DNA from 3 places in the Pseudomonas sp. HS6 genome. Region 3 is predicted to be linked to each of the others. Evidence: riboswitches for the same ligand, from Rfam matches in the RefSeq annotation. Region 3 holds a riboswitch; each other region holds the start of a gene.
What was found. Region 3 has a riboswitch for cobalamin ahead of JJN09_RS07195 (TonB-dependent siderophore receptor). Riboswitches for the same ligand answer to the same signal wherever they lie in the genome.

Region 1: it holds a riboswitch for cobalamin, as region 3 does, so the genes downstream of both, cobW (cobalamin biosynthesis protein CobW) here and JJN09_RS07195 (TonB-dependent siderophore receptor) in region 3, are expected to answer to the same signal.
Region 2: it holds a riboswitch for cobalamin, as region 3 does, so the genes downstream of both, cobO (cob(I)yrinic acid a,c-diamide adenosyltransferase) here and JJN09_RS07195 (TonB-dependent siderophore receptor) in region 3, are expected to answer to the same signal.

What each region holds. Positions count from the first base shown of each region.
Region 1 covers NZ_CP067412.1:916,856-924,638, forward strand. The annotation lists gene cobM (precorrin-4 C(11)-methyltransferase) at 1-251, opposite strand, end outside; gene JJN09_RS04235 (cobalamin biosynthesis protein) at 343-756, opposite strand; gene JJN09_RS04240 (CbtA family protein) at 753-1,454, opposite strand; gene JJN09_RS04245 (CbtB domain-containing protein) at 1,466-1,663, opposite strand; cobalamin riboswitch at 1,785-2,007, opposite strand; cobalamin riboswitch at 3,052-3,262, shown strand; gene cobW (cobalamin biosynthesis protein CobW) at 3,361-4,434, shown strand; gene cobN (cobaltochelatase subunit CobN) at 4,438-7,783, shown strand, end outside.
Region 2 covers NZ_CP067412.1:5,495,649-5,503,431, reverse strand. The annotation lists gene cbiB (adenosylcobinamide-phosphate synthase CbiB) at 1-243, opposite strand, end outside; gene bluB (5,6-dimethylbenzimidazole synthase) at 240-890, opposite strand; gene JJN09_RS24950 (cobyrinate a,c-diamide synthase) at 887-2,182, opposite strand; gene cobO (cob(I)yrinic acid a,c-diamide adenosyltransferase) at 2,179-2,790, opposite strand; cobalamin riboswitch at 2,871-3,097, opposite strand; gene JJN09_RS24940 (hypothetical protein) at 3,264-3,848, shown strand; gene JJN09_RS24935 (sorbosone dehydrogenase family protein) at 3,914-5,227, shown strand; gene JJN09_RS24930 (C40 family peptidase) at 5,298-5,834, opposite strand; gene JJN09_RS24925 (C40 family peptidase) at 6,053-6,670, opposite strand; gene hda (DnaA regulatory inactivator Hda) at 6,885-7,589, opposite strand.
Region 3 covers NZ_CP067412.1:1,586,826-1,594,608, reverse strand. The annotation lists gene JJN09_RS07205 (ABC transporter substrate-binding protein) at 1-546, opposite strand, end outside; gene JJN09_RS07200 (ferredoxin) at 543-902, opposite strand; gene JJN09_RS07195 (TonB-dependent siderophore receptor) at 902-2,839, opposite strand; cobalamin riboswitch at 2,932-3,138, opposite strand; partial or broken gene JJN09_RS07190 (NAD(P)/FAD-dependent oxidoreductase) at 3,213-4,284, opposite strand; gene JJN09_RS07185 (LysR family transcriptional regulator) at 4,305-5,207, opposite strand; gene JJN09_RS07180 (DoxX family protein) at 5,383-5,823, shown strand; gene JJN09_RS07175 (pirin family protein) at 5,911-6,810, shown strand; gene JJN09_RS07170 (DUF2790 domain-containing protein) at 6,949-7,209, shown strand; gene JJN09_RS07165 (LysR family transcriptional regulator) at 7,255-7,783, opposite strand, start outside.

The DNA.
Region 1 (7,783 bases), 670 kb from region 3:
CTCGGATCGCCCGAATGCACGCGCGCCACATCCTGGCCTTTGGCGTGGGCGTCCTTGATCAGATCGATGATCTGTTCCAGGTGCAACTCGGCGCTGTTGACCACGATTTCAGCCGAATGACCGTCCAGCACTGCCGTGGGCACCAGCGAACCTGCATAGATGATCACCGGGCAGCTGCGGATCAGCCGCTGGCCTTTGACAGTGATCAATTCCGGGTCGCCGGGGCCGGCGCCGATGAAGTAAACGGTCATCGTTGGATCCTGTGAAAGTAGGGCAGGTCGAGGCTTCAAGAGCACTTCAGATGAAGAATGCTCATGATCGAAAGCGGGGATTATCGGGAATTTATGCCGCGCCGGCCAATGCCAGGGTTGCCTGGGCGTATTTTTGCCGGGAAATCAGCAGTTTTGCCGGGGCCTGGATCAGTTGTTCGGCAAGCGCCAGTGCGGCACTTTCCGCCACGCCGTAGCAACCGGTGCGTTCGAAAGCGATCTGCGAATGATGACTAAGGCGTTGCTGATAACTGGCCAGCTCTTCGCTGCTGAAGTACAGCAACGGCAGCGCCAGTTGTGCCGCCAGTTCTTGCAGTCCGGGTTCGTCGCGTTTCAGGTCGATGCTGGCCAGCGCTTTGACCGCATCGAGTTCGATGCGATGGGCCTGCAGAGCCTGGTCGAGCAAGGCGCGCAGCGTACTGGCCGGGCAGCCGCGCTGGCAGCCCAGGCCGACCACAAAGGTCGGCGCTGCGCTGTCATCGGTCATGCGTGGTATTGACCATCGCTTTTGCGGCGGAACAACCAGGCGCTGATCAGGCCCAGGGCCAGCCAGAACGCCACGTTGGTCAACTGCGAAGCGATTTTGAACTGAGCTTCCAGTGCTTCCGGCGCGAGCATCGAATGCACTTGCGGTTGCGGAGCACCGATGATGTGCGGCACGGCGAGGATCGCCACGCCGAGGATCTTCAGCAGCCAGTTGCCACCGAACACGATCAAGGCCAGGCCAGCAGCGGTAGACGCGGCAGTACCGATCCACCACATCTGGCGCGACGCCAGGTCTGCGGCAGCGGTGCCCGGCAGTTCAGGCGGCAGGCCCAGTGTCGGGGCGAGCACGAAAGTCGCGTAACCCGCCAGGCCCCAGAGCAGGCCTTGCGAGGTTTTGGTCGGCGCACGCAGCGTGTAAAGACCGGCCAGCATCAGGGCGAACCCCACGGCCACGACCAGATTGCCGCCAGTGGTGGAAACCACGCGTTGCCAGCCATCTTCCGGCTCCCAGGCTTCGGCATCGTGGGTGTGGGCGGCGGTGCCGGCGGCGTGTTCGTGGACTTCGGCAACCGGCTCGGCTTTCTCGAAGGTCTCTGCCTGGAGAATCAGCGGCGACACCCAAAAGCTTTGCAGCAACGTCAGGAGCAGGGCGGCCAGAAGGCCGGTGAAACCTGCGGTCTGCGCAATACGCTTGATCATGTCGTCAGGTCTCAGTGGCACGGGAACGCGGCGCTGTGGCGGGTATCGTGCGCGGCGTTGTGCACCGCTTCGATGTGCGAGAAACCGGCGAAGTAGACCAGGCTGGCACCCAGGATCGACGCGAAGACCGCAGCGGTCAGGCGTTGGCTCAGGGTGGTGGTGCTGGAGATTTTGTCCGTATTGCTGCCGGTGCTGCTGATGATCGACATGGCGCTTCCCTCTGGAGTGTCAGCGGGTGAACGGTGCGCATGAAAACCCCTGCGAGTCGGGCACGCAGAGGTTCGAACAGCGCCCGCCCACCGCGGGTTTGTTATGTTCAGTGACGCAAGATGCGCACTGTGTGTTGCGGGCCGGTCTCCGGGCTCACGAGGGGTTGGCGTCAGGCCGACCTGCAAGCGTCACCTTCCCATGCCCGGGGGCACAGTGGATCTGACACTTCGCTCGCTTACCGTTGCGGGGGCAGCACCGGACTGACATGGCTTTAGAGTAAAGCACATGATTCACCGGTTTCCCGTTTCACCCTGTGAAGGGCACCCGTAACAAGTTGTGTAGGAGACCATGAGGGGGGGATTTGAGTCAATTGGGATTGGGGGCATATCCGTTGCTGCGGTAACGGCTTCTTAGGGTTCCGCCCTTACGGCGGGTCACTTTTGACAAACGCCTCAAAAGTAACCAAAAAGGCTGCACCCTGACGTTCGGCCCCTCGCTGAGGCTCGGGGTTCCTTCGCTCCGGGATTGATCCGGGGGCATCGCCTACGGTTTGCTTCGCTGCACCTCCTCTCGATGTGTTTGGCTTCGCCAAACGGTCGCTGCGCTCCCACCCCCGGATCAATCCCTCCACTCAGCCTGCCGACGGGCCTTGAGGTCAAAAGCTTCACTTGAGCTAACGCTCATCGTTTTGAGTGGGGAGGGGCATGGCGTGTTCGGCTTTGGTTTTGTGGTGGATTCACCCCTCACCCCAGCCCTCTCCCCTAGGAGAGGGAGCCGATTTGTGGGCTTTTCAACGCCTGAGTTCAACGCGGTATCGCATGTCGGCGTACCTCTGCCAAACCACTCGATCAGCTCCCTCTCCCCGAGGAAAGGGAGCTGATTCGTGTGTTTTTCAAAACCTGAGTTCAACGCGATATCGCACGTCGGCGAACCTCTCCCAAACGCCTCGATCAGTCCCCTCTCCCTCCGGGAGAGGGCTAGGGTGAGGGGCTCTTGATCTGGATTTTGCTCTGGCTCTGGCTCTGGCTCTGGCTCTGGCTTTTGATTTTTTGCCCCTTCGGCAGGCCGAGCGGAGGTGTCCATCAGGGGGTAGGCGCGCAGCGCCGTGCGGCGTAGCCGCATACATCGAGAGGAGGTGCAGCGAAGCAAACCGTAGGCGATGCCCCCTGATAGACACCGTAGCGAGGGAACACTGAGCCTCTGCGAAGTGCCGTACGCCGGGGCCAAGACTTTTTGGTTACTTTTGACTGGGCCGGCATTCCGGGCGTTTGTCAAAAGTGACCCGCCGTAAGGGCGGAACCCTAGGAAGCCGTTACCGCAGCAACGGATATGCTCACAAATCCCAAAACCGAAAAACAACGCCCATTGACCCATCACGAACCCATGCGTAGCCTTGCGCTTTCGAGGTTCTTCGGCCCACGCCGAAGCTAAGAAGGGAACGCGGTCCAAGCCGCGGCTGCCCCCGCAACTGTGAACGGTGCTGTTCGCTGCCACGCCACTGCCAACTCAACCCAGAGCCAGCGGGAAGGCGCAGCGAAAACCGGGCCAAGGCCCGAACACCGTCAGCCAGGAGACCTGCCTCGTCACAGATTCTCACTTTCAACCGGGCGGGGTGATCCGGTGGCGAACTCTCCAGGCACGCATCCGCGTTGCCGGTCTCGTCCCGTATGCCCGCCACCTTGCCAAAGGGCATCCGATGAAAACACTGGCCAAACTCCCTGTCACCATCGTCACCGGCTTCCTCGGCTCGGGTAAAACCACCTTGCTGCGGCACATGCTCGATAACGCCCAGGGCCGCCGCATCGCGGTGATCGTCAACGAGTTTGGCGAGCTGGGCATCGACGGTGAAATCCTCAAGCAGTGCACTATCGGCTGCACCGAAGAAGAAGCCACCGGCCGCGTCTACGAACTGGCCAACGGCTGCCTGTGCTGCACGGTGCAGGAAGAGTTCTTCCCGGTGATGCGCGAACTGGTGGCCCGTCGCGGCGACCTCGACCATATCCTGATCGAAACCTCGGGCCTGGCCCTGCCAAAACCGCTGGTGCAAGCCTTCCAGTGGCCGGAAATTCGCAGCGCCTGCACCGTTGACGCCGTGATCACCGTAGTCGACAGCCCGGCCGTGGCCGCCGGCACCTTCGCCGCGTTCCCGGATCAGGTCGACGCCCAGCGCAAACTCGACCCGAACCTGGACCACGAATCGCCACTGCACGAACTGTTCGCCGATCAACTGGCCAGCGCCGACCTGGTGATCCTCAACAAAGCCGACCAGACCAGCCCGGAAGACCTCGCTCGCGTGCGCCTGGAAGTCGCCGAAGAACTGCCGCCGGCAGTGAAAATCATCGAAGCCAGCAACGGTCGCCTGCCGCTGGATGTGCTGATTGGTCTGGGTGCCGGTTCCGAAGAGCACATCGACAGTCGCCACAGCCATCACGATCACCACCACGGTGAAGGCGATGACGATCATGATGACCACGATCACGACGCTTTCGACTCGATCTCCATCGAATTGCCGCAAGCCGACGAAAGCCTGCTGCTCGACGCACTGACGCAACTGGTGGTTCAGCACGGCATTCTGCGAGTCAAAGGTTTCGCGGCGATTCCAAACAAGCCGATGCGGCTGTTGATTCAGGGCGTGGGCACGCGTTTCGACAAGCACTTCGACCGTCAGTGGGGCGCCGATGAGGCACGGGTTACCCGACTGGTGTTGATCGGTCAGGAACTGGACGCGGCCAAGCTCGAAGCGCAACTGCGCGCCGCGCTCAGCGTTTAAGCCATGCACCTGCTCAGGACCCAGCCCGGCGGTTTCGTGTCGGATGACAACATTGCCGACCTTGGACAAACCCCCGCCGAGCTGGTGATCCTGTGCAGCGGCGACTCCAGCCTTGCGCTGCTCGCCGAAGCGGCGCAGCAGCTGCCCGACGATTATCCGAGCGTGCGGCTGGCCAACCCGATGCAGGTGCAGAACCATGCATCGGTCGACCTGTACGTCGACGAAGTGCTGCGCCACGCTAAGGTCATTCTGATCTCGCTGCACGGCGGCATCGCTTATTGGCGGTATGGCGTCGAGCGGCTGGTCGAGTTGTCCGAACGCGGTGTGCAGGTGATTCTGGTGCCGGGCGATGACCGTCCCGACCCGGAGCTCAGCGACTTGAGCACCGTGGGCGTCGAGGATCGCGACCGGCTCTGGCAGTTTCTGCGTCAGGGCGGCATGGGCAATGCGCTGGACTTTTTCCGTTGCCTGGCCAATCGCTGGCTGGCGCGGGATTACGTGTGGGGCGAGCCGCAAACGCTGCCGCGCACGGCGATTTACCACCCGAATAAAAACACCGCCGCACTGAGTGACTGGCAAGCCGATTGGCTGTCCGGTCAACCGGTGGCGGCGGTGTTGTTTTACCGTTCGCATTTGCAAGCGGCCAACACGGCGTTTATCGACGTGTTCTGCCAACGGCTGCAGGCTGCCGGACTCAATCCGCTGCCGATCGCCGTGGCCAGTTTGAAAGAGCCCGGCTGCCTGTCGGTGGTCGAGGACTGGCTGGATGAGGTCGAGGCAGGGGTGATTCTGAACACCACCGGTTTCGCCCAGTCCAGCCCGGAAGCGCCGCATCTGCGGCCATTCCGTCGCAACATCCCGGTAATTCAGGCGATCTGCGCCCAGGACAACGAGCCCGGCTGGCGCGAGAGCGAGCAGGGCCTCGGTCCGCGGGATCTGGCGATGCACATTGCGCTGCCGGAGCTGGACGGCCGGATCATCAGTCGGCCGATCAGCTTCAAGGACCTGGCCTGGCGCAGCGAGCGCAGTCAGTCAGATGTGGTGTGTTATCGGGCGCAACCCGAGCGCATGGATTTTGTGGCCGAACTGGCGCGACGCTGGGTCGATCTGGCGCGGGTGCCGAACGCTGACAAGCGTATCGCGCTGATCCTCGCCAACTACCCGACCCGCGACGGACGCATCGGTAACGGCGTAGGCCTCGACACGCCGGCCGCCGCGCTGAATATCCTGCGGGCGTTGCAGGCCGAAGGTTATCCGCTACCTGCCGAGTTGCCTGATAGCGGCACCGAACTGATCCGGCAACTGCTCGGCGGCGTCAGTAACGACCTCGATACTCTCGATCAGCGCCCGTGCCAGCAAAGCCTGGCGATGAATGACTACCTGACGATGTTCAATGCACTGCCGGAAGCCAATCGTACGGCGGTGTTGGAGCGTTGGGGTTCCCCGCAAAACGATCCGATGTGCCGTGACGGGCGAATGATGATCGCCGGCCTGCGTTTTGGCCTGACTTTCGTCGGCATTCAACCGGCGCGGGGTTATCAGGTCGATCCGAGCGCGGTGTATCACGACCCGGATCTGGTGCCGCCGCACGCGTATCTCGCGTTCTATTTCTGGCTGCGCCAGACCTATGGCGCCCACGGCGTGATCCATGTCGGCAAGCACGGCAACCTCGAATGGCTGCCGGGCAAAGGCGTGGGCTTGTCGGAGAACTGCTGGCCGGATGCATTGCTCGGGCCGCTGCCGAATATCTATCCGTTCATCGTCAACGACCCGGGCGAGGGCGCCCAGGCCAAGCGTCGCACTCAGGCGGTGATCATCGACCACTTGATGCCGCCGTTGACCCGCGCTGAAACCTACGGTCCATTGCGCAATCTCGAATTGTTGGCCGACGAGTATTACGAAGCGCAATTGCTCGATCCGCGCCGCGCCCGGGAGTTGCAGCGCGACATTCTGCAACTGGTGCGTGACACGCAGATCGATCGCGAACTGCAACTCGACGAAGGCCTCGACAGCGATGCCGATGCGGCGATCTGGTTGCCGCGTCTGGATACCTATCTGTGTGATCTGAAGGAGTCGCAGATCCGCGATGGCCTGCACATTTTCGGCGAGTCTCCGACCGGACGTTTGCGCATCGACACCTTGCTGGCGCTGCTGCGGATTCCTCGTGGCGACGGCAAAGGTGCGCAATCGAGCCTGTTGCGGGCGTTGGCCAAGGCGTTTCCACTGGGTTTCGATCCACTGGATTGCGCACTGGCTGAGCCTTGGACTGGCCCGCGTCCAAAGGAACTAATGTCGGTCAGCGATGAAGTCTGGCGCACGGCGGGGGATACCCGTGAACGCCTTGAGCTGTTCGCCACCCAGCTGATTGAGCAGGTACTCAACCAAAGCCAAGCCTTGCACAACCCTTGTGGGAGCGGGCTTGCCCGCGAAAGCGACAGGTCAGTGAAAAAAATATTGGCTGACACGACGCTTTCGTCGGATCGCCGCCCGGGGACAAGCCCGCTCCCACAGGGACCGCGCTGGTCCGAAGTCAGCGCAATCCTCGACAACCTGCGTGAGGTCATTGCCCCACGCCTCGACGCCTGCGGCTCGGCCGAAATGCGCGGTTTGCTCGACGCCTTGAGCGGTCGTTTCGTCCCGGCCGGCCCGAGCGGCGCACCGAGTCGTGGCCGCCTCGACGTGTTGCCCACCGGGCGCAATTTCTATTCAGTAGACGTGCGCAATCTGCCGACCACCACGGCATGGCGGATCGGTTTCCAGTCGGCCACGCTGATTCTTGAGCGACACCTTCAGGATCACGGCGATCACTTGCGTCAGCTCGGCCTGTCGGTCTGGGGCACGGCGACCATGCGCACCGGCGGTGACGACATCGCCCAGGCCATGGCGCTGATGGGCGTGCGCCCGGTGTGGGCGACGGGCAGTCAGCGCGTTGATGATTTCGAGATTCTGCCGCTGAGCCTGCTCGACCGGCCTCGGGTCGATGTCACGCTGCGGGTTTCCGGATTTTTCCGTGATGCGTTCGCCAACCTGATCCGCCTGTTCGACGCTGCCGTACAAGCAGTAGCGGAACTGGACGAGCCGGACGATCTCAACCCGCTGGCCGCCAAGGTCCGCGCCGAACGCGAAGCACTGCGGCAATCGGGGCTGGACGAAGAGTCCGCACGGCGTCAGGCCGGTTGGAGGATCTTCGGTGCCAAACCCGGCGCTTATGGCGCGGGCGTGCAGGGCGCGATCGACGGCCGCCTGTGGCAAACCCGCGAGGATCTGGCCGAGGTTTACCTGAACTGGGGCGCCTACGCTTATGGCGGTTCCGATGAAGGCACCGCCGCCCGCGAGCAATTCGTCCAGC
Region 2 (7,783 bases), 2.6 Mb from region 3:
AATCTCGACGACCCAGCCGACATAAGGCGCCCAGGACAATGCCGTGGCCAGCAGGGTCAGCGGCAGCACTGCAATCACCCACGCAGTAACACCATGGCTGCGCCAGCCGCGACCGCCGCTATTGAAACGTTGCTCGATGCGCCCGGCGAAATTGCCGAACGCCACCAGCGGATGCCAGCGTTTCGGTTCACCCAGCAGCGCGTCCAGCGCAACCGCGGCGACACTCAACAACGCCACACTCATTGACTCACTCCCCAGAAATTTTCATACAGCAGCTCATTGAGCGGACGCACCTGCGCCCACCCTTCGAGTACCAGCATCGGCGCCGGATAGAATTCCTTGACTGGCCCCAGACAAAGAACCGCCAACGGCTTGGCCCCGACCGGCAGTTTCAGCAGATTGGCCAGCGCCTGCGGCTCGAACAGCGACACCCAGCCCATGCCCAGGCCTTCGGCGCGAGCCGCCAGCCACAGGTTCTGGATCGCGCAGGACAGCGACGCCATGTCCATCTCCGGCAGCGTGCGGCGGCCGAAAATGTGTCGCTCGCGATCGTCCATCAATGATGCAACCAGCACTTCGGCGCAATCATTGATGCCTTCGACTTTAAGCTTCATGAACTCGTCGCTGCGCTCGCCTAGGGCTTCGGCGGTGCGTACGCGTTCTTCCTCTACAAGATCCTGGATCTGGCCGCGCAAGGCGCGGTCGCTAATACGGATGAAGCGCCACGGCTGCATCAAGCCGACGCTCGGCGCCTGATGTGCGGCCTCAAGCAATCGGCGAAGCAATTCAGGCTCGACCGTGCCGCCGCTGAAGTGGCGCATGTCGCGACGTTCGGCGATGGCGCGATAGACCGCTTCGCGCTCGGTTTCAGTGAATGCGTTGTCGGTCATGGCACCAACAGTGCGGCAATCGCCGACGGATTCGACGGGAAGTAAAAATGCACGTACGAAGCGGTCATCCGCCCTTCCCGGTAAACCGCTTCCGCGCCGCGCCCGCCGTTGGGGCTGTGGCCACGGGCGATGGGGGTCAGTTCGGTGGTGGTCAGGGAATGGTGATAGGTGTGACCTCGCAGCAAGCCCTCCGGCAGTTCCACGGACTGCAACGCCAACGCAGCCAGTCGTTTTTGCATCACGGCATCACCGTTGAGCAAACCGACCAGTTCGGCGCGGGTACCTTCGACGTCGGTCAAGGAGTCGAGCAGATACAACATGCCGCCACATTCGGCGAGCAGCGGTTTGCCGGCGGCGTGATGTGCGCGGATCGCTTTGAGCATGTCGGTGTTCTGCGACAAGGCAACGTGGTGCAACTCCGGATAACCGCCGGGCAGGTACAAGCTGTCGGCCTCAGGTAATTGCGTATCGCGGATCGGCGAGAAGAAACTCAGCTCCGCGCCCATCGCCCTTAGAAGGTCGAGACTGGCGCCATAGGTGAAGGCGAAGGCTTCGTCACGGGCGACGGCAATCCGTACGCCTTCGAGCAGTCTTTCGTTCTTGACGATTTCTGGCGCAGCGAATTCCACGGCCGGTGGCAGCGCTACCTCGCAGGTACTGGCCAGCGCTTCAGCGGCGGCGTCGAGGCGCAGATCGAGGTCATTGAGTTCGCTGGCCTGCACCAGACCGAGATGGCGGCTTGGCAATTCGATCCCGGTTTCCCGGGACAATGCGCCGTACCAGCGCAGGCCTTCGGTGAGACTGCCTTCAAGCAACTGCGCGTGGCGCACAGTGCCGACACGGTTGGCCAGCACGCCGGCGAACGGCAAGTCCGGCTGATAGCGCGCCAGCCCCAGGGCCAAGGCGCCGAAGGTCTGGGCCATGGCGGTGCCGTCGATCACGCCGAGCACCGGCACGCCGAAGTGCCGCGCCAGATCGGCGCTCGACGGTGTGCCGTCGAACAAGCCCATCACGCCTTCGATCAGGATCAGATCCGCTTCAGCGGCGGCTTCCCACAACAGACGTCGACTTTCCTGCTCGCCGACCATCCACATGTCCAGTTGATAGACCGGCGCACCGCTGGCACGTTCGAGGATCATCGGGTCGAGAAAATCCGGGCCGCATTTGAACACGCGAACCTTGCGCCCCTGATTGCGATGCAGGCGAGCCAGCGCGGCGGTGACGGTGGTCTTGCCCTGGCCGGAGGCCGGCGCGGCGATCAGTACCGCCGGGCAGTGACGTGGTTGATTCAAAGTTCGACGCCTTTCTGCGCTTTGATACCGGCCTGAAAGGCGTGCTTGATCATGCCCATTTCGGTGACGGTGTCGCCCATCTCGATCATTTCCGGCTTCGCAGCGCGACCCGTGACGATCACATGCTGCATCGGCGGACGAGCCTGCAGATCGCTGAGTACCTGATCCAGATCGAGGTAGCCATGCTTGAGGGCGATGTTCAGTTCATCGAGCACCACCAGACCGATCGACGGATCACGCAACAGCTCACGGGAGACTTCCCAGGCAGCCTCGGCGGCGGCGATGTCACGCTGGCGGTCCTGGGTTTCCCAGGTGAAGCCTTCGCCCATCACGTGAAAGCGCACCTGCTCGGGGAATCTACGGAAAAACAATTCTTCGCCTGTGCTGTTACGACCCTTGATGAACTGCACCACGCCGCACTGCATGCCGTGGCCCATGGCGCGGGCAAGCATGCCGAACGCCGAGCTGCTTTTGCCTTTGCCGTTGCCGGTCAACACCAGCACCAGACCGCATTCATCTGGTGAATTGGCGATGCGCTCGTCGATCACGGCTTTTTTACGCTGCATGCGCGCCAGGTGACGCTCGTCGCGTTCGGGGGAATCAGTCATGAGGGAGCTCTCCGTTGAGGCTGGATAACGGCGGGCAGGCACAAGAATAGACGGCAAAAAGCCTGGCATCGCCCACCGTGATGCCGCTGGATGGATCAGGCCGGTCTCCGGGCTCATGAGCGGCGTTGGCCTGGCTGCGCGCCTTCCCGCTTTGCAGCAGTGGCATCGGACGCAGCTTTTACTCATTTACCGTTGCGGGGGCAGCGCCGGGATCGCGAGGGTTCTTCGCTTGAAGACCCGCCTCACCGGCTTCCCTGTTTCACTCTGTCGACAGCGGTCACAGAGCACCTGAAACAAGCCGCGAAGGTTAGAGGGTTGGGGGTGGAGCGTCAAATGAAGAGGCCCCCTGAAAGCGAATAACTGCCGTCGATCAATTATCTGACGCCAATCTTGTGCCACACTGTCAGCAGTGATATCAAAGAGCCATGCTTTTTGAACGCAGAGAGCACATCACAATAACAAGGGAGAGCACCATGCAAGGCATGATCATCAGCAATCCGCGGCTGGAATTCCTGCGCCCGGTGCTGGAACGATGGTTTGACTGTATCGACCGCTACAACGCCGTGCGCGGCGACAACGACACACCGTACTGGCACGACGAAAAAGCCAACCTCGGCCTGCTGTCAGCCGCCGCGTGGATGGCAGAACTGGTGACACTGCGCGATACCGCCACGCGCAAACAGAACGAGGAAGGCGAACGCAATGCCCGCGCCGACCTGTTCCTGGCCGGCGCCGAAGATCGCGCCTACATCCAGGCAACCCAGCGCTGGCCACGCGTCAACAGCCTGAATCTGACCCAGGCCCTGGTCGATATCACCAGCGATGCGAAGCGCATCAGCTACGCCAGCGATCTCAAACTTGGCTGCCTGTTCGTCGCCCCACAGAAAGCCCAGCACAGCGCCAGCCCGGAAGAATTGCAGGACATGGTCGACGACCTGCAAAAGGAACACACCTGCGCCGTCGCCTGGTACTTCCCGTACGCCTACCGCAAATTGCGCAGCGAGGCTGGCAACTATCACCCCGGCATTGCCGTGCTGTTCAAGGAAGCTCGCGGCTGAGGGGGGGACCATCGGCTCGCGCACTTATGTATGATTAGAAATGCATTCATAAGGGAAGATAAATAATGCGCAAGCCCCACCTCGTTTTCGTCATCGCACTTGCCGGAGGGCTCACCGCCTGTGGTGAATCCTCCAGCCTGCAAGTTTCCGACGGCACCGGCCCGTCTCCAAAACTCCCCGAACCGAACAAGACCCTGATTCCGACGGTGAACATCGCCCCGGCGATCGGCTGGCCGGCCGGCGCGAAACCGACGCCAGCGGCAGGCACTCAAGTGGCAGCGTTTGCCGAGAACCTCGATCACCCGCGCTGGCTATACATGCTGCCCAACGGCGATGTGCTGGTGGCGGAAACCAATGCCCCGCCAAAACCGGACGATAGCAAAGGCATACGTGGCTGGGTGAAGAAAAAAGTCATGGACCGCGCCGGCGCCGGCGTCCCCAGTCCGAACCGCATCACCCTGTTGCGCGATGCCGATCACGACGGCGTGGCGGAAACCCGCACGGTATTTCTGCAAAATCTGAATTCACCGTTCGGCATGACGCTAGTCGGTAACGATCTGTACGTCGCCGACACCGACCGCCTGCTGCGCTTTCACTACGAGCCCGGCGCAACGGAAATCAAGAGCCAGCCGATCAAGGTCGTGGATCTGCCGGGCGGCACGCTCAACCATCACTGGACCAAGAACGTCATCGCCAGCAAGGACGGCAGCAAGCTGTACGTTACGGTCGGCTCGAACAGCAACGTCGGCGAAAACGGCCTGGATCAGGAGGAAGGTCGCGCGGCGATCTGGGAAGTGGACCGGGCGACCGGCAATCACCGGATCTTCGCCTCGGGCATTCGCAATCCCAACGGCCTGGCCTGGGAGCCGCAAAGCGGAGCATTGTGGACAGCAGTGAACGAGCGTGACGATATCGGCAGCGACCTGGTGCCGGACTACATCACCTCGGTCAAGGACGGCGGCTTCTATGGCTGGCCGTTCAGCTATTACGGCCAGCACGTCGATGTGCGCGTGAAACCACAACAACCAGAGATGGTGGCCAAGGCCATCGCTCCGGACTACGCCGTCGGCCCGCATACAGCGTCACTGGGCTTGTCTTTCGCCGAAGGCAACACGCTGCCGGCGCAATTCAAGGAAGGCGCATTCATCGGCCAGCACGGCTCATGGAACCGTAAGCCGCACAGTGGCTACAAGGTGATCTTCGTACCGTTTGCCGCCGGCAAGCCGAGTGGAGCGCCAGTGGATGTACTGACTGGCTTCCTCGATAAAGATGAAAACGCCTTGGGTCGCCCGGTCGGCGTGGTGATCGACCAACAAGGCGGGCTGCTGGTGGCGGACGACGTGGGGAACAAGGTCTGGCGAGTATCAACGGCTAAATAGCCGGGCCCAAACGCAAAAAAACCTGTGAGAGCCAATGTGCTCCCACAGGTTTTTTTATCGTTTCGCCTGACTATGGGTTATGCGCCAGATGCTCCGGCTGCAGAACGCGCTTGGCACTCAGGTAGGCTTTCTGCCAATAGGCCTTCGACAGGCTGTCCAGCTTCACCGTGCCACCGGTGGCCGGTGCATGAACAAAGCGCCCTTCCCCGACGTAGATTCCCGCATGGCTGACTTGAGAGCCGCCATTGGTCGCGAAGAAGATCAGGTCGCCGGTTTGCAGCCCTTCCTTGCCGACATTCGGCGCCTGCATGACGATCAACTCGCGGGTCGAGCGCGGCAGGCTGATGCCGGCGGCGTCGCGGTAGACAAAACCGATCAAGCCACTGCAATCGAAACCCGAGTCCGGCGTGTTGCCGCCCCAGCGATAAGGCGTGCCCACCAGCCCGAGCGCACGGAACAGCACGTCTTCGGCAGCGGGAGAAAAGGCCTGGGAGGATCCGAACACAATCGGAGCACGAACCACCGGCGCAGGTGGCAGAGTGCGGCTGGCGCAAGCGCTGAGCAGCGCTGCGAAGAACATCAGGGCGAGGCGGGCCGGCATCGTCATAAGCAGAACATCCTGATCTGGCTGCGGCTTTTACTGCCGATTCGACAGAAAACAAAACCGCCTGCGTTTGGACGCAGGCGGTTTGCCATCAATATAGATCAGGATTCTAGCGGCTACGCGGCAAACTTCAAGTAAGACTTTAACTTCACCTTGTAAAGTTTAAGTCTATTACCCCTGAAGGACCGCTTGTCGCCACGAGCGTGGCGACTAAGGCGTGATTACTTGCGAGCGGTAACCACGGTTGGAGCGTTCGCCAAAGCGCGTTTGGCTTCGATGAAGGTCTTGCTCCAGTAGCTGTCACCCAGGCTGTCGATGCGGACACCGCCACTGCGACGACTGCTGGAGTGGATGAACTGGTTGTCGCCCAGGTAGATCCCGGCGTGGCTAACACGACCGCGACGACCATTGGTGGCGAAGAACAGCAGATCACCCGGCTCGAGGTTGCTGCGCGATACCAGCGGAGCATCCACGTTGATCATTTCGCGGGTGGAGCGCGGCAGGTTCATGCCGGCTTCTTCGCGGAACAGGTAGCCGATGAAACCGCTGCAATCGAACCCGGCTTCAGAAGTACCGCCGAAACGGTAACGGGTACCGATCAGGGACATGCCGCGTTCAAGAATGCTGTCTGCCAGAACCGGGAGCTGATAAGGCTTCTTGCCGTTGAAAGCGGCGAGTTCCTTTTCGGTGTCCAGCTCTTCCTGATAAATAACGGAAGACTGGGCGGTGGCAGAATTTTTAGCCTGTTGCTGCTCTTGATTAACAGGTGAATGAGCAGCGCAACCGAACAACAGGGTGACGAGTGCGAGAGGCACGAGGGGTGCGAAGCGCTTTAGCATGGGCACGACCGTGGCTGATAGTTGTAAAGAAGCCGAGACTATGCCCGCTATCAGCCTCATTTGCAAATTCAATCGATCTTTTTGTGACTTCTCGGTTTCTCGTTTACATCTAAGCGCTTAAGCCTATTTGAATCGAGACGCGGCCTGTGCAGTGCACAGGAAAGCGGATTTTCTGGCGCCTGAAATATGCCGAAACCCGCTGAAACCCACGGTTTTACCAGCCCAGGGTTTCTTTCAGGAAGGGAATGGTCAGCTTGCGTTGAGCCTGCAAAGAGGCCTGATCGAGCTGTTCGAGCAGGTCAAAAAGCGCGCTCATGCTGCGGGTGCCGCGAGTCAAAATAAAATGACCGACCTCGTCGGTCAGATGCAGACCGCGACGGGATGCACGCAATTGCAGGGCACGCAGTTTGTCTTCATCGGAGAGAGGACGCATCTGAAAAATCAGCGCCAGGGTCAGGCGAGATTTCAAATCCGCCAGTTTTACCGGCAATTCACGCGGTGATGTAGCAGCGGCGATCAGCAACCGGCGACCGCTGTCGCGCAGACGGTTGAACAAGTGAAACATCGCCTCTTCCCAGTCGGGCTTGCCGGCGATCACCTGCAAGTCGTCCAGACAGACCAGTTCGTACTGTTCGAGGTTGTCGAGGATTTCGATGCCACGATCCATCAGCTCGGCCAGCGGCAAGTACACCGCCGGTTCGCCCATCTGCTCGAACCGCAGGCACGCGGCCTGCAACAGATGCGTACGCCCTACCCCGTGCTTTCCCCACAGATAGATGAGGCTTTCGGTCCAGCCGGCGTCGGCTTCGCATAGACGCTCGACATAGCCGAGTGCAGCGGCATTGGCGCCTGGGTAGTAGTTGATGAAGGTGGCGTCGTCACGCAGACGCACACCTAGGGGCAGCTGAATCGGTTTCATGCTGACTGAACAGTTCCCAAGGAACCGTTAGTGGCCTCTGTGTAAAGTGTGCGAAGTTTATACCCGTGAAGCGGAGCGCACAATGCGACAGACCCCAAGCAAAATCAAAGGTTTGCGTTAACGTGCTGGTTTTATGACAGTTTCTTTGGCGCACAGGCGCCGGCCTTGCCTGCATGAGACGGGCCAACCCGGCG
Region 3 (7,783 bases):
CGACTTGCCCGCGCCGCTCAATGCCTTGGCCTTTTCCAAATCTGCATCCATCGCATCGCTCAGTTTCCGAGCGCGCTGCTGTCGGTGCAGCAAGGCACCGAGGGTCGAGAGGTCGTTGCGGATGTGTTCGAAGTAATCCAGCGAATGCCCGTTACAGGCCGACTCGAGCAAGTACGAAGCCACGCCGTTGCGCCCCAGTCCGCTGCGTGACGTCACACCATTACCGAAGGCCGAGGCAAATCCGCCGACCACCAGATCCGGCTTCTGCGCGTACAACACTTCGCTGGACGGATAGCGGGTCGAGATCACTGGAACACCGAAATATTGGGTCTGAGGCGTACCGGTGTCATCCAGATAGGCAACGCCTGCCAGCGCCGGGCCGGCGCCCAACGCCAACACAAGATCCGCCGCATGCTGATTGAGAGCGACAATCCGCGACGGTGTCGACACCGGCAGGTGCCAGGTCTCGCCACAATTGCGGTAATCATCTGCCACAACCGGAGAAGCGCAGAGCAGGGCACCCGCCAGCACACACAGCGTTCTCACGAGCGCTCCTTGATCAACAGATCCTCGACCACTTCGCCGCCCACCAGGTGCACCTCGACTAACCGCTGCGCATCCGCGTGGCTGCGTACGCCATACCAGCAGGTCTCCGGATACACCGTCATGACCGGTCCCAGATTGCACGGAAACTGACAGTGCGTACGCGTCAGCAAAACCCCGCAAGGGGTCTCGATGCGGTCGTGTGCCAGCAAGTGCCGACGCAGGGTTTTCCATAGCTGCAAGGCGCCGCGCTGGGTGCAGCGCGGGCCGGTGCAGAGGAACACGTGGCGGGCATGGGCGGGGATGTGCGACCAGTCCGGGTGCGTGTCGACGCCGTCGATGGTTTTGATCTCCGCCATCAGAATCGGTACGTGTAGCGCACTTCGGAGGTGAACGGCCGCCCGAGGTTGTCGACGTTGTTCGAACGGCTGGTGACGTAATCGCGGTCGAACAGGTTTTCCACCAGCAGGCTCACCCGGTGCTGATGGGCGCTGTCGAGGTAACGATAGGCGTCGGCATCCACCACCGAGTAATGGCCGTACTCGACCTGTTTCGAGCTGATCACATCGCGGATGTAGCGGATCGCACCGCCGGCGCCCCACATCTGGTCAACCGACTCATAGCCGACGCGCGAGCGGGCGAAAAAGCTCGGCACATCGTTGAGCGTGACGCCAGCACGCGATTCGGTGAGGTTGCGGGTCATGTCAGCTTGCAAGCTCCATTGCTCGTTGAGCGCGAGTTTGGCGTCCGCCTCGAAACCGCGCATCTGGATCTGTCCCTGGCCGTTGACCCACTGGATATCGTCGAGGGTAATCAGGTCGTCGATCTTGCGTTTGAACAGGGTGACGCTGGCACTGAACTCGCGATCGAGCAGCAGGCCTTTGTAGTCGAGGCCGAGTTCGGCGTTGCGACTTTTCTCGGGTTTCAGGTTGCGGTTACCCAACTCGTCGCCCGGTTCGTTGACGAACAGTTGCTCGGCGTTCGGCAGTTTGTAAGCCGTGCCGTACTGACCGCGCACAGACCAGTTTTCGCTTAGGTCGTACAGCGAAGTGAGCATGCCGACCGTGGCGCTGTCGCCGCCGCTCATAGCCTCGTGACGGATGCCGATGCTCGGGTGCCAGTCGGGCAGGCTGTCGATCTGCGGGCGCAACTGAGTGTAGAGCGCGTGGGCTTCGGCCTTGTCGTTGTCGATGATCAGCACATCGTCCTGGCCCTTGAACCACTGGTTGTCCGTACCGAACACCAGCACATGGCCACCGGGTAATTCAGCCTTGCCTTCGGCCTGCACACCCCAGTCGGTGAAGCCCCAGTAGTCGTTGTGATTGATGGTTTTTGTGCCGCCATTGGCGGTGTTGTTGATACGCGTGTAGCGGGTGTCCCAGTCGTTGATGTGGCCTTTGACGAAATAGCTCAGGCGCTCGTTGATGTTCTGTTCGAAGGTCGCCGTGGCGATCTGCTGGATGCGGTCGTTGGTGGTCTTGTGGTTGTCGACCGGGCGGGCGAAGTCGAGGTTGGCGTCGGCGTATTGGTAGAACAGCTCCATACGCGCATCGTCGCCAAAGGACTGAATGGCCTTGCCGCCGAACGTGGTGACTTCGTAGGCGCGATTCTTTTCGCTGTCGTTCTTGATGTCGCGATTGCGAAATGGCTGATAACCGTCCGAAACGTTATGGCTGACGTACGCCAGCAGGCCCAGGTCGCCGAAACCGTTGGTGAAGATGTTCTCGACCCGCGCATCCTCGGTGGTGCCGCCGAACGTGTCCACGCCCATGTTCACTTCGCCGGAGGCTTTGCGGGACTGCGGGCTGCGCGTGACGATGTTGATCACGCCGGACACGGCCTGAGTGCCGAACAGCAGGCTTTGCCCTCCCTTGAGCACTTCGATGCGTTCTATGGCATTGGCCGGCAGGGTGTCCAGATACAGGCCGCCGTACAGGCGATTGTTCAGGCGTACGCCGTCGAGCAGGATCAGCGTGTCATCGTTGCGCCCGCCCAGCAGGGAGTAAGTGCCGTAGTCGAACGGGCCGTTTTTCGGCGCGACGTACAGGCCGGGAATAAACATTTGCATAACGCGGGTGACATCGGCGCTGGGGCCGGCGCGCTCGATCTGCTCGCGGGTGACAATCTCGACTTTGCTGCCGAACTGCGCCATGTCGGCCACGGTCGTGGACTCCACAGAGGGCGCGGAAACGATTTGCTGAGTGAGTTCGAGCGGCGCGTCATCCGCCAGCAACAGGGGGCTGAACAGACAGCCAAGCAACAGGGATGGAGCCGGAGTGTTGAAAGGTCGAATCATTGTCTTCTCGAAAGGATCTTCGCAGAAGAGCATGCAGGAGAAGGCATCGCGCACACGCCGACACCGGCCCATGCCCGCCCACCGCAGGATTTTGCCAAACAGACATTTCAGGCCGGTCTCCGGGCTCGCGCGTATGGACGCTTTCACCTTCCCATGGCCTTCTGGCCACAGTGGTGTATCGAAAGCATCACGCGCCTACCGTTGCGGGGGCAGCACCGGACTTGTTCAAAAAGAACGTACCGGTTTCCCGTTTCACCCCATGCACGGCGGCATGGGACACCTGAAACAGGGCGGCATCTGAACACTCGGATGACCGCTCGTCAACATGGGTTGCGGATGACCGTTGCGGATTATTCGACAGCCGCCAGCGTTCTCACGTCTGAAAAAATCGATCCGGACGGCACGCGCTCAACGCAGAGGAGTCCTCTCCTTCGATGATTTCCTCACTGGCCAGACGACCCACAACCGCCGCCAGCGTCACGCCCGGATGCATCGTGCAGACGTAGACGCCATCGGCTTCGGGGAGATAGCCGATCACGGGTATGCCGTCCGCAGCAATGGGTCTGAGCCCGACACACGCCGATTCCGGTTCGATGGAAATGATCCCGCTCAATTCGTTCTGGATGGCAGCTGCGGTTCGTAGCGCTATTGCTTCAGGGCGGTTTTCCAGGGCGTCGTCCAGATAGTCCTCCGCCGCCAGCAAAACCCCTACCGAGTCTTGTCTCACTTCCATTTCAGGACTGGAAATCAGCGTGTTCACCCGATCGGGTTGCATCCGGTAGCGGATGAAAATGGCGGGGGAGGCCTCGATTGGAAGGGGCAGGTTCAGGCTCTGCGTCAGTTGCGTGATACCGGTCCCGGCGGCCAGTATGACCACGTCGCACTCGATGATACTCATCGCGGTCTCGATGCCTGTCACCCTGGCGTCGCGGGTAGTCAAACCGAGCACTCTGGTTTGCGTAAGCACTTTTGCGCCAAGTGTCTGGGCACCTGCGATCAATGCGTGGGTGGCTTGTACGGCGTCCAGTGCACCCTCTTCGCAATCGTAAAAAGCCTGTTGCGGGGGACGCCTGAGATTGGGCTCAAGTTCGAGCACTTGCGGCTGAGACAGCTGTGTCGTGGAGGGGGGGATTGGCGGCTGGCAGCCCGTTATCCGACCCCGCGCCGTATGACAGGGAACCGGTCCATCGAATCTCCAGCCCGGGCAACTGTGCTTCGAGTCGACGGTATTCCTGAATGGCTGCCCCACGAATTTGTGCGACAGGATCAGGCCCGCTGTGTGAGGTGTTGATCCATGCAAACGAGCGCCCGGTCACACCGCTTGCGATATCTCCAGCTTCGACCACGGTCACCTCCGCGCCCTTGCAGGCCAGGTGATACGCAACAGACGCGCCGACGATGCCGGCACCTACGACCACGACACGTTTAACAGTCCCTGTTCCCATTTCAATCTCCATTTTTCTGGCTACGCGGTGCTTTGTTGCACGAAACGTTCGATCAGCCACCGCGCCGCAGGGCCCGGTGGCACATCGGTGCGGTAGATGGCGTCGAAGGTGTATTGCCCGCTGGCGTACTCCGACAAATTCAGTTGTACCAGTCGGCCGTTGTCCAGATCCTCCTGAATCATCGGCCTCGGCATGTTCCCCCAGCCGATGCCTTCACGCAGCAACATGTGTTTGGCGCCCAGGTCCGCCAGGCGCCAGGTGCGGTTGCTCAGCACGGCGAACTCCTTGTCCTGAGTCAGTCGCGAGCGGTCGGACAGCACCAGTTGCGTGTGCTCGCGCCCGGCACCCGGAACGTTGGTTTCGCCTGAGGCCAGCGGATGATTCGGCGCCGCCACCGGAATCAGCTCGACGCTGCCGATGCCGATTCTTTCGATGCCGTTGATGCCGTCGTTCATCGGCCCGCTGACGCCGACCACCGCGCCGCGATTGATCACCCGTTCGGTCACGGCACCGAGTGCTTCCATGTGCAGGTGCAAGGCGACGGTGGGGAATTCTTCCCGAAAGGATTTCAGCGCATCGACTACGCGCTCGGCAGGCAGCATCACATCGAGCACCACATGCACTTCGGCTTCCAGCCCCTGAAGCAGGCCTTTGACCTTGGCGCGCAAGCCGTGCACGCCGTTGGCAATGGTCCGGGCTTCGGCCAGCACAGTACGGCCGGCGTCAGTCAGTTGCGGCTTGCGGGTGGTCTCGCGATCGAACAGGGTCACGCCCAATTGCGTCTCCAGGTTGGCGATCGAGTAGCTGATGACCGACGTCGCGCGGTGAAGCTTGCGTGCAGCGGCTGCAAAACTGCCAACTTCAACGACCGTCAGGAATACGCGCAGTTGATCGAGTGTCGGTGTGCCTGGATCGGAGATCATGCCTGTTTCCTCGAATCGCCATTGAGCCCGCGTTTGGACTAGAGTCGGCAGCTTACCTATTTTGTCGAACGTAATGATCTAAATTAGTCGGCTATTCAGATGAGCTGTCGAGGCGCAACATTTCTTCATCCGGACGGTTCAGGTCGAACCGGACCCCATTGAAGGAAATACTCCCATGGCTACTTCTGCAAACATCGCTCAAACAAAGGCTACTGAACAGAACGCTTCCGACACTAAACAAGCTTCGGCTGCCTTGATCGGCCGCGTATTGCTCAGCGTGATTTTCATTCTCTCCGGTTTTTCCAAACTCGCCGCTCCGGCCATGATGATCGGTTACATCGGCTCTGTCGGTCTGCCGCTGCCACAAGTGGCGCTGGCAGTGGCGATCATCGTCGAAGTTGGTGGTGGTCTGGCGCTGATCGCCGGATACCGTACCCGCACCGTCGCCGCTGTACTGGCCGCTTTCAGCGTGTTTACCGCGCTGGCCTTCCACAGTGCGCTGGCTGACCAGAACCAGTTCATCCACTTCTTCAAGAACATCGCCATGGCCGGAGGCCTGTTGCAGGTCGTGGCCTTCGGCGCCGGCCGCTTCAGCCTCGACGCTCGTCGCGGTTGATACCCGAGCGCGGTGAAGGACAGGTTCCTTCACCGCGCTTCAGCATTTTTTGTTGGCCGCACCCCGCGACACAATCGAGTAATCATCATGACCGTTCAGCAACAACTTTCTGGCTATACCCGTGAAACTCAAAACCTGCGAGCCATTCGCTACCGCACCAGCGGCAGCGGGCACGGCTCGATCGTCCGGCTGATGAGCCCATCTGATCTGGGCCATCTGATCAAGCCGTTCGTGTTCCTCGATCTGTTTGAAGGTGAGGCCTCGTTCATTCACGGCATGCCGATGCATCCGCATTCGGGGATCGCCACGGTCACGGTGATTACCGAAGGCAACTTGCGCTTCGAGGACGCCGAATCGGGCAAGGGAATGATTGATTACGGTGGTGTCGAGTGGATGCGGGCGGGCGGTGGGGTCTGGCACGGCAAGGAAATGTCGGTCGGCACCTCACAGCGGATTCAGGGCTTTCAACTGTGGGTGGCGCTGCCTCCAGAGCTGGAAAACGCCAGTGTCGACAGCCAATACCTGGAGTCCGGCGCGATGCCTGAAGTGGGGCCGGCGCGAGTGATTCTGGGCAGGCACCAAGGTGTCCAGAGCCCGGTTCGGGCGCCTGCGGGAATGAATTACTTGTTGGTCACGTTGGGCGCCGGGGAATCCTGGACGTACACGCCGCCTGGAGGTCACGAGTCCTTGTGGCTGAGTGTCAGCCGTGGATTGCTGGCGGCGCCGGACCTGGTCAGCGCGGGCGAAATGGCGGTCTTCGAACCTGGCAGCGGCGCCGTGACGCTGAAGGCTATGCGTGAAGGCACGGTGTTCGTGATCGGCTCGGCGCAACCACATCCCTATGACCTGGCGCTGGGAAACTACTCCGTGCACACCAACCCGCATGCGCTGCGTGAGGGAGAGGCGAAGATCGCGGAAATCGGCGGGCGGTTGCGTGAGTATCTCAAGCAGTCGGATGGATCGGCTGCTGTGCCGGTGTTCAAGTAACGCGCTGAGGCAGGAGACATTCATACAAATTCCAGCAACAGTGTTTGTCCAACCTGCCGATTTTTCAGCATCGCTCCAGCCCTTAGCATCGTCTTCAACCCGTGAACAAACACGGTCCTCAACGAGACGGTGAACATCATGAACTTCAAGAAAATCGCGCTGGTTTTAATGCTTGGCAGCTTTGGCGCACACGCCTATGCGGACACCGCCGAGGCCAATAACACTGCGGTCGAGACCTACAGTTCTGCGACCAGACTGGACATCGCACATGTCATCTCGATCACCGAACCGGCCAATGAATGTGCGCCGTCGCCGGTTCAGATGACCTACGAAGATTCCTACGGTGAACAACACGTCCTGCAGTATCAAGTGATGGGCACCGGCTGTTCCAACGGTTGAGTCCGGTGCAGGCGATGGAGGGTCGACACTCCATATCTGCTGCACTCAGGCTCGTTTTGCTCCGACGACCTCTTCATCCGATGCCAGCAGCTGCGGGATCGACTGCTTCAAAAACTCCACCCACGTCTTGATTTTCGCATCGACGAACTTGCGCGACGGATAGATCGCGAACAGGTTCAACTCCTCCAGCCGGTACTCCGGCAACACTCGCACCAGGGTTCCCGCCCTCAAGCCATCCACGGCCGATGCAATCGGTTGAATGCCTATTCCCATGCCTTTCTTTATCGCGATGGTCATGCCGTCGGCAGTGTTGATGTGGAACGGCGACAGGGGAATGGTGATGGTTTCCATGCCCTCAGGCCCTTCGAAAGTCCAGTTCTCCACCGGCATCACCGTGTTGACGATCCGCAGGCACTCGTGTTCGCAGAGTTCGCCGGGTGTCTTGGGCAGACCGCGTTTTGCCACGTAGGCGGGTGAGGCACAGAGGATGCTGTAGGTGATGCCCAGGCGCTGGGCGACGAAACCGGAATCCGGTAGATCACGGGCCAGCACGATGGACATGTCGAAGCCTTCT